2 regions of the Janthinobacterium sp. GW821-FHT03A03 genome follow, and region 1 is predicted to be linked to the other one. Evidence: predicted binding sites of a transcription regulator. Region 1 holds the regulator's gene; the other holds the start of a gene.
What was found. The regulator LexA, encoded in region 1, represses DNA repair genes until DNA is damaged. The targets are predictions, from matches to a motif close to ACTGTATNNNNATACAGT.

Region 1 (4,360 bases):
TTTGCTCGAAGATGATGCGATGGTCATAGCGATAGAAATCCTCCGCATGCATGAAGTCGGCAATGCGGTCATAGGCGGCATTGTCGCGCAGCAGACCACCGATGACGGATTGTTCTGCTTCGATCGAATGCGGCGGAATACGGAGGGAATCCAGTTGCGGATCAGAGGGGGCGTTCATGGCGCGAATTATACCCGCTTCGGCGTGCCGGCAAAAATAAAGGGCTGAAAATGAGCGAAAAAAAGGCCACAAAAAAGCCGGGCGAACCCGGCTTTTCATAGTGCGGCAGCGCTTGCGGGCCAGGCCCGCAGACGATTACGCGTTCGCGTCTGGAACGACAGCGATCACCACTTCCACGACCACGTCGGTGTGCAGAGCAACCGAAACGTTGTGCTCGCCAACGATCTTCAGCGGGCCGGTAGGCATGCGGATTTGTGCTTTTTCAACAGCAAAACCTTGCTTGGTCAGCGCTTCAGCGATGTCGAAGTTGGTGACGGAACCGAACAGACGGCCATCGACGCCAGCTTTTTGAGCAACTTGAACGGTCAGGCCGCTCAGTTTTTCGCCCTGGGCTTGCGATGCGGCCAGTTTGGCGGCAGCAGCTTTTTCCAGTTCGGCGCGCTTGACTTCGAATTCAGCCACAGCGGTTGCCGTGGCACGACGTGCCAGGCGTTGCGGGATCAGGAAGTTACGTGCGTAACCGTCCTTGACTTTGACGACTTCGCCGAGGTTACCGACGTTTACAACTTTTTCTAACAGAATGATTTGCATAGTTCTTCTCCAGGAATATCTGACCGATTAAGCGTGGTGCAGATCGGTGTATGGCAGCAGCGCGAGGAAGCGAGCGCGCTTGATTGCGGTGTCGACTTGGCGCTGGTAGTGCGCTTTGGTACCGGTCAGGCGTGCTGGCATGATCTTGCCGTTTTCCTGGACGAAGTCTTTCAGCGTGTCGACGTCTTTGTAGTCGACTTGCTCAACGTGAGCTGCCGTGAAGCGGCAGAACTTCTTACGTTTGAACAATGGGTTTTGCTGTTTGCGTTTTTCTTTAAGCTTGAGCTTATTTTTGTCGAACTTTTTACCGAATGCCATGTCAGGCTCCTGTATCTAAAATGCGCTAGTCGGGAATGACTGCACTAAAATCAATGATGTGAAACACCAAACTCTTGCTGTTGCGGCTCTTTCTGGCCAGGAAACCCGTGAACTGATAGACCCCGCCCAAGCTTGCCTGGCTGAACCGGCCTGAAATTTCGCCAGCGGCAAGCGCGGCAACATCAAACTCGGTCAAACGGGCAATTCCTGCTTCCATCTGCTGCGAACTGTGTTGCAATACTGCATTCACAATCGGCAGCCCTGCCGGGGTATAGCGCAATATTTCGCGCTCGGCAATGATGGCGGTAACTTGTAGCTGGTTCAGCGCACGATCCTGGTCAGAAATTAAGCGGCTGCGGCTGGAGCGGCTGCTGGTGCTTCGGTGCGGTGGCTTTTGGCCGCGTCTTCGCGTTGTACCGATTTCATCATCGGCGAAGGAGCTGTTTCAGCTTTCTTCATTTTAACGGTCAGGTGACGCAACACGGCATCATTGAATTTGAATGCTGTTTCCAACTCGACCAGGGTCTCGTTGTCGCATTCGATGTTCAGGCAGATGTAGTGTGCTTTAGGCAGCTTTTGGATCGAGTAAGCCATTTGACGGCGGCCCCAATCTTCCACGCGGTGAACCGAACCGCCGCGGGTGGTTACGCTGGCTTTGTAGCGTTCGATCATCGCGGGCACTTGCTCGCTTTGGTCCGGATGGACGATAAAGACTATTTCATAATGACGCATGCAAACTCCTTCAGGTCGGATTAATAATCGCCCACCCCGGCGTCAAGACGGGTGTGGGAAGGTCAGCCGAAGATTATAACCGCCTTTTGCGAACTATTCAATGATTGCTTGCGCCGCGCCCGCCAGCGACCGCCGTTCTTGCCCGAACAGCAGGTTTTCTTTCAAAATCGCTGAAAAAGGCCGAATTCCGCTTGCATAGTGGGCGATACTGTACAAAAATACAGACTGTTCATATAGACAGCATTTTAGTATGCACCCACCGCTCATGATCAAGCTGACAGCACGACAAGAACAAATCCTGAACCTGATCAAGGATGCGATTGAAAACACGGGCTTTCCGCCCACCCGTGCCGAAATCGCCAATGAACTGGGTTTCAAATCGGCCAACGCGGCCGAAGAGCATCTGCAGGCCCTGGCCCGCAAGGGCGCCATCGAGATCTCGCCGGGCACTTCGCGCGGCATCCGCCTGATCGGTGCGGCGGCCGAGGCGCTGCCGAAGGTAGCGCCGGCCCTGCTGATGTCGCTGCCCCTGATCGGCCGCGTGGCGGCCGGCTCCCCCATCCTGGCGCAGGAAAACCTGGAAGCGAGCTACAACGTCGACCCGGCCCTGTTTTCGGCCAAGCCGGACTTCCTGCTGAAAGTGCGTGGCTGGTCCATGCGCGACGCCGGCATCATGGATGGCGACTTATTGGCCGTCAAAAAGGTCGACAGCGCCAAGAACGGGCAGATCGTCGTTGCCCGCATCGGCGACGAAGTCACCGTCAAGCGCTACAAGAAGACGGGCTCCGTCATCGAACTGTTCCCGGAAAATCCCGACTTCAAGGTCATCACCGTATCGCCGGAAGACGAATTCGCCCTGGAAGGTTTAGCCGTAGGTTTGATGCGCAGCTGGCATTAAGTTGCACGCCGGGGTCAGACCCGCCGGGTCTGACCCCAGTTTTTAGTTGCCCCCGTCTCATGCCTGACACGCAAGTTTCAATGCCCGACAAAACCGTCGCGAGCGGAAGGGAAAGGTGGCCGAGAAGCGGAACCATACTCAGTACGGGGGCGCCGAGCCGGTGAGCATCGCAAGCCGCCTATACCGACGCGCAGCAGGTTTGGCTGGACATCATTCCTCAAGCGCGCTGCTGAAATCCTCGAGCAGATCCACCTCGTCCTCGATACCGACGGAAACGCGGATCAGCGACTCGGCGATGCCCATGCTGGCGCGCCGCTCGGCCCCCATCTCGTAGAAAATCGTGTGGGCGACGGGAATGACGAGGGTGCGCGTGTCACCGAGGTTACTGGCTGGAATGGCCAGATTCAGGCGATTCAGGAAATCGAAGCAATCGATGCCATCCTTCAACTCAAAACTGAACAACGAACCATAGCTGCGGAACAGGTCCGTCGCCAGCGCGTGCTGCGGGTGCGACGGCAAGCCCGGATAGTGCACGGCAGCGACGCGCGGGTCCGCCTGCAGCATCGTCGCCAGCGCCAGGGCGTTCGAGCAGGTGCGATCCAGGCGCAAGGCCATGGTTTCCGCGCCGACGGCGAGATGGTGCGCCGCTTCCGGGCCCAGCGAGGCGCCGAAATCGCGCAAGGCCTTGGCGCGGATCTGCGCGATGCCCCACTGGGCCGGCGCCGCCTTCTTGTAATTCTCGAAAATGTTCGGATACTGTGTCCAGTCGAACACACCCGTGTCCGTCAAGCTGCCGCCGAGCGCATTGCCGTGGCCGCCGATGGATTTCGTCAAGGCGTTGACCACCAGGCCCGCGCCCACGGCTTTCGGGCGGAACAGGTAGGGCGTCGTCATGGTGTTGTCGACGATGTACAAAATGCCCTTCTCGCGGCACAGGTCACCGATTTTTTTCAGGTCAGCGATTTGTGTGCGCGGATTGGCAATAGTTTCCACGAAAACAATCCGCGTGGCCGGCGTGATGGCGGCCGCCACATTCGCCACATCGGTGGCGTCGACGAAGGACACGGCCATGCCCTGTCCCGTTACCGTTTGCCACAGGCTGTTGGTATTGCCGAACAGAAAGGCCGACGACACCACGTGGTCGCCCGCGCGCAGCAAGGACTGCACCACGGCGCCGATGGCGCCCATGCCGGTGGCGAAGCACAGGGTCGCCACGCCGTCTTCCATCTTGTTGACCTTGTCTTCCAGCGCGGACACGGTCGGGTTACCCTGGCGGCCATAGCGAAAGCCCGGCTCCTTGCCCTGGAAGACGGAGGCGAGCTGGCGCGCGTCGCCGTAGCCGAAGGCAACGGAGGTGTGCACGGGCTTGTGCAGCGAGCCGTGCTCGATGCCCTTGCGGCGGTCGTTATGCAGGATGGTGGTGGTAAAGCCGTAGTTTTTTTTATCGTTCATGATCGCGGAGCAAAAAAAGCCCGGCGCTAGCCGGGCAAGATAATTACGCTTCTGTCGTTGCCAGGTTCAGGTTCAGCTGGGAACGGGGCGTATCTTCGGGCGCTGCCGCCTTCGGATGGTGGCGCGCATATTCGAGGCGGTCCAGGTATTCCTGCGACACGTCGCCCGTCACGTAGACGCCGTCGAAGCAT
Region 2 (4,360 bases), 140 kb from region 1:
GGCCGCTGCCGGCCATCGCCGCCGAGGCAATACAGCAGTGGGGCGCGGCGCTCGACGAGGTGCGGCACAACGGCGGCGCGCCGTATGTCTCCATCCTGTGGGCCTGGGATGCGCAGCAGCTGCGCAATGACGAACGCTTCAGCCCCACGGGCGGCGCCGGGCGCTACACGATAGGCCGCTACGCCATCGGCGGCACCACCCTGCACATCAACTCGCTGCGCGCGCTGGCGCTGGACTTCGCGCCGGCCCGCTTCGACATCCTCGATACCCTGCATGCGCAGCGCTACTTCGCCACCCTGTCCGATTATTTCCGCATCCTCATCATGTGCGAATACGGCGGCATCTACATGGATGTCGATACCATCCCCCACAATCCGGCGACGATTTTCCTGATGAAGCCGGAAGTGCCCGACTATTTCCAGCACCGGGATGATGACAGCGAAGAGCGCCGGCACGTCAGCTGGATGAATCTGTTTCTCGATGAAACGGGCATGCTGATCGCCAAGAAGAACGATGCGGCGCTGCGTGTGATCCAGCGCAATGTGAATCTCGCCTATGCGGGCATCGCTGCGCAGATTCCCCGTGCCTGCCCGCAGTTCGAGGCGCAGCTGTTCGGCCAGTTCTATGCCGAATGGAAGAAAAACCTGGGCGTGACCGTGCTCAGCCACGCCGAGTTCTACCAGCGCTACTGCGTGCTGTATGACGGCGCGCGCGAAGCGGTGGCGGGCGGCATCCGCGGCATGCGCTTGCTGGACGATATCATCACCGGCATGCACATCCCCTTGAGCGACGAGGAGCGCCGCGCGTATGCGCGCTGCGTGGCCCGGCTCGATGACATCGGCTGGCAGCTCGACGAGCCTTTGATCTTGCCCAATATCGTCGACGTGTTCGACATCGAGGAAGTGCCGCGCATGGCGTATGCGGCCCAGCTGCGGGCGGATATCGACCACTTTCACTATTACTCGGTGCTGTCGGACGACCCGCTGCTGGACCGCGTGAACGACGTCTTTTGCCGCTACCTGCTGGCCCGCCGTTCGCAGCACATTGCCGCCGGCAATTTCTGGCGCCCCACCGTGGGCCGCCACGGCAGCCGCATGCCGGCCGCCAGCGAGGCTGCCCCGCCAGGTGACGAGGCGCAGGCGGGCCTGCTGTCGCATGCGCCGCTCAAGCTGGTGGCGGGCGAACTGCTGGGTGACGAGACGAAGAACCGCATGGCGAAACTGCTGTTTGCCACCAGTTATCTCGAATACTGCTCGTTTGGCAATAAACTCAATCTGCAGTTCGTCGAATTGCAGCGGCGGCAGAATATCGATCCCTACCTGGCGCACATCCACGGCCTGCATGACGAGGACGGGCGCTTCGTCGGCTTCTTCACGGCTGCGACGATGGCCGAATTCCAGGCTTGCGGCGCCGTGTCCTATTACCGCGACGACATGAAGGCGCTCGACGATGCGTATGACGCCTTCGTGCTCGCGCATGCGCGCGCCGACGACTGTTTCGTCAGCAGCCTGGCCATCGACGAAAAATACCGGGGCCAGGGCTTGTTCCGGCAAATGTTCCATGAAATCCGCGACCTGGCCGGCCGCAAGGGCTGTGCGCGCATCACCCTGACGGTGTGGGAAAAGAGCGAGGCGCTGCAAGTGTATCTGCACAAGGGCTTTCGCAGCGTGGGCACATTCGACTATGCCTACAGCCTGTTCTATGACCGGCTGCATTTCCTCGTGTATGAGGGTAACTGAGAGGGGAACTGAGGGAGAGCCGGGGCGGCAGGCAGCCGCCCCGCGAGGGTGCTTACAGGGCCAGGAAGGCCAGGCCCGCCACGGCCGTCGGCAGCAGGGCGCCCGCCAGCAGGCCGACGGCGCCGATCGATTCATCCTTGAAGCCGCGACGCAGCAGGGCCACGCCGGCCGGGTTCGGCGCATTGGCGATGACGGTCAGGCCGCCGCCGGCCACGGCGCCGGCCATCAGCATGTATTTCGCTTCGTCCGTCATGCCGACGATCAGCGAACCGAGGTAGGTGAGGGCCGCATTGTCCGTGATCGCCGTCAAGCCCAGGGCGCCGAAGAACAGGGCCAGCGGCTTCAGGCTCGAGACGATGGGCTGCAGCCACCATTGCTGCATGCCGCCCAGTACCACCAGGCCGCCGAGGAAGAAGCCGACCAGCAAACCTTCCTTGAGGATCAGCGGGCTTTGATAACGCTCATACGCCTGCACGAAGCCGAGGAAGAACAGGAACAGGCCGATGAACAGCACGGGATGATGCGCCAGGGTCACGACGCCGGCCAGCACGATCATGTGCACGAGGCTGACGGCCAGCGGCACTTTCGGCGCTTCCACTTCACCGGCCTTCGGCTTGATGTCGGAGGTGTTGCTGTGCAGGTATTTGCGCAGCAATATGCTCACGCCCGTGGCATTGACCAGCACGGCGATGGCGGCCTTCCAGCCGAAATGGCTGGCCATGTAGGCGCTGTCCCAGTTCCATGTGGTGGCCACCATCAGCACGGGCGGCGCCGCATATGAGGTGAGGGTGCCGCCGATGGAAACGTTGACAAACAGCACGCCCAAGGCGCCGTATTTCAGCCATTCAGGGATGCCCGGACGGAAGATTTGCGGCGCCAGCATCAGCGCGGCCAGGGTCATGGCGGCCGGTTCCGTGATCAGGGAGCCCGTCAGGGGCACGAGCGCCAGGCCCAGCCAGACGAGGGCCAGTTCCGTGCGCAGCGGCATCACGCGCGCCACGCCTTTCAGCAGGCGCTGCACGGCGTCGAGCACGGGGCGCGAGGCGGCCACGACCATGACGACGAAGACGAACAGCGGCTCCGTGTAATGGCGCGACTCCGCATATTCGATGGCCGCATCGCTGCCCGAGACAAAGGCCATGATGATGATCAGGATGAAGGCCCAGAAGCCGAACACGACTTCCACTTCGCCCAGCAGGTGCAGCAGGCCCGCATGGCGGGGGTGGCGCCGCGATAATGTTTCAAACGACTTGGCGGCGAAGGTGTGGATGAGCGCAAGGCCGAAGACGATGGCGCTGATGAGTTGGATGGTGGTCAAATGCGTTTCCTTATGGACGGAGGAAGCCGCCCGGTGCATTGCCGAGCGGTAAGGAGAGTGCTTATGGTACAGCAATCGATGCGGGAAACGGGGTTTTTCGGACGTGGCGGAGCGGCCCCGGGCACGCTCTCTGGCAGATAAGCCTTGCCAAAAGCAGGGCTGGATAGTACTGTATATGCATACAGTATTCATCTTCATATTCAATTATGCAACATTCCCAATTGATGGCGTCGCCGGAAGCCTTGCACCCGTCTTTATGGCGCGCATCGCAGCTGGGCCAGGGCGCCGCGCGCTGCCTGGACACGGGCTTTGCCGCCCTGTCGGCGCAGCTGCCCGGCGGCGGCTGGCCCAGCGGCAGCCTCATCGATCTGCTGGTGCAGCAGCCGGGCAGCGGCGAATTGCGGCTGCTGGCGCCCGCGCTGGCGCAGCTGCCGGGCTTGCCCATCGTGCTGCTGCAGCCGCCCCATCCGCCGCAGGCGCTGGCCCTGGCCGCGCAGGGCCTGGCGCCGTCGCAATTGCTGTGGCTCAAGAGCGCCGGCAGCAACGATGCCTTGTGGGCGGCGGAAAACATCTTGCGCAGCGGCACATGCGGCGCCCTGCTGTTCTGGCAATCGCACGTGCGCGCCGACAGCCTGCGCCGGCTGCACCTGGCGGCGCAGTCGGGCAACACCCTGTTCTGCATGCTGCGCCCCTTGCACGGCGCGCAGGATGCGTCGCCCGCGCCCTTGCGCCTGTCCGTGCGCCCGGCCGCCGGCGGCATCGAGATCGGCTTCATCAAGCGCCGGGGACCGCAGCGCGACGCGCCCCTGTTCCTGCCCCTGCAACCTCCTTCATTATTGCTGCGCCATGCGACTCTGGATCGGCCTGTACCTGCCCCGGCTCCCGCTCGAAGTGTTTTGCCCGCGCTGGTCGGCTGACAGCCTCGGCGTGGTGCTGGAGCAGGAGCAAGTGATGGCCCTGTCGCCGCTGGCGCGGGCGGCCGGCATCCGGCCCGGCATGCGCCGCGCGGGCGCGCTGATGCTGGCGCCGCAGGCGCGCCTGCACGAACGCTCGCCCGAGCTGGAAGCGCAGGCCCTGCAGGCGGTGGCGCTGGCGCTGCTGCAATATTCGCCGCTGGTGGCGCAGGGCGAGGAAGCGACCCTGCTCGTCGACGCGGGCGCCAGCCTGCGCCTGTTCGGCGGCGTGCGCGCCCTGTGCCGGCACATCGCAGCCAGCTTGCGCGCGCTCGGCTACACGGCCCAGCTGTCGTGCGCCCCCACGGCGCGCGGCGCCTGGCTGCTGGCGCGCGCCGCCACGCGCCGGG

Region 2: imuA (translesion DNA synthesis-associated protein ImuA) is a predicted target of LexA. The motif match lies at 3,226-3,243, and genes of this name have one in related genera.

What each region holds. Positions count from the first base shown of each region.
Region 1 covers NZ_JBWKUZ010000001.1:129,264-133,623, forward strand. Annotated here, with positions in the region: gene AC07VI_RS00605 (replicative DNA helicase) at 1-178, opposite strand, end outside; gene rplI (50S ribosomal protein L9) at 314-769, opposite strand; gene rpsR (30S ribosomal protein S18) at 797-1,087, opposite strand; gene priB (primosomal replication protein N) at 1,113-1,412, opposite strand; gene rpsF (30S ribosomal protein S6) at 1,433-1,819, opposite strand; gene lexA (transcriptional repressor LexA) at 2,085-2,717, shown strand; gene AC07VI_RS00635 (cystathionine gamma-synthase family protein) at 2,928-4,169, opposite strand; gene purF (amidophosphoribosyltransferase) at 4,213-4,360, opposite strand, start outside.
Region 2 covers NZ_JBWKUZ010000001.1:266,374-270,733, reverse strand. Annotated here, with positions in the region: gene AC07VI_RS01215 (GNAT family N-acetyltransferase) at 1-1,739, shown strand, start outside; gene AC07VI_RS01210 (putative Na+/H+ antiporter) at 1,792-3,057, opposite strand; gene imuA (translesion DNA synthesis-associated protein ImuA) at 3,264-3,974, shown strand; gene AC07VI_RS01200 (Y-family DNA polymerase) at 3,904-4,360, shown strand, end outside.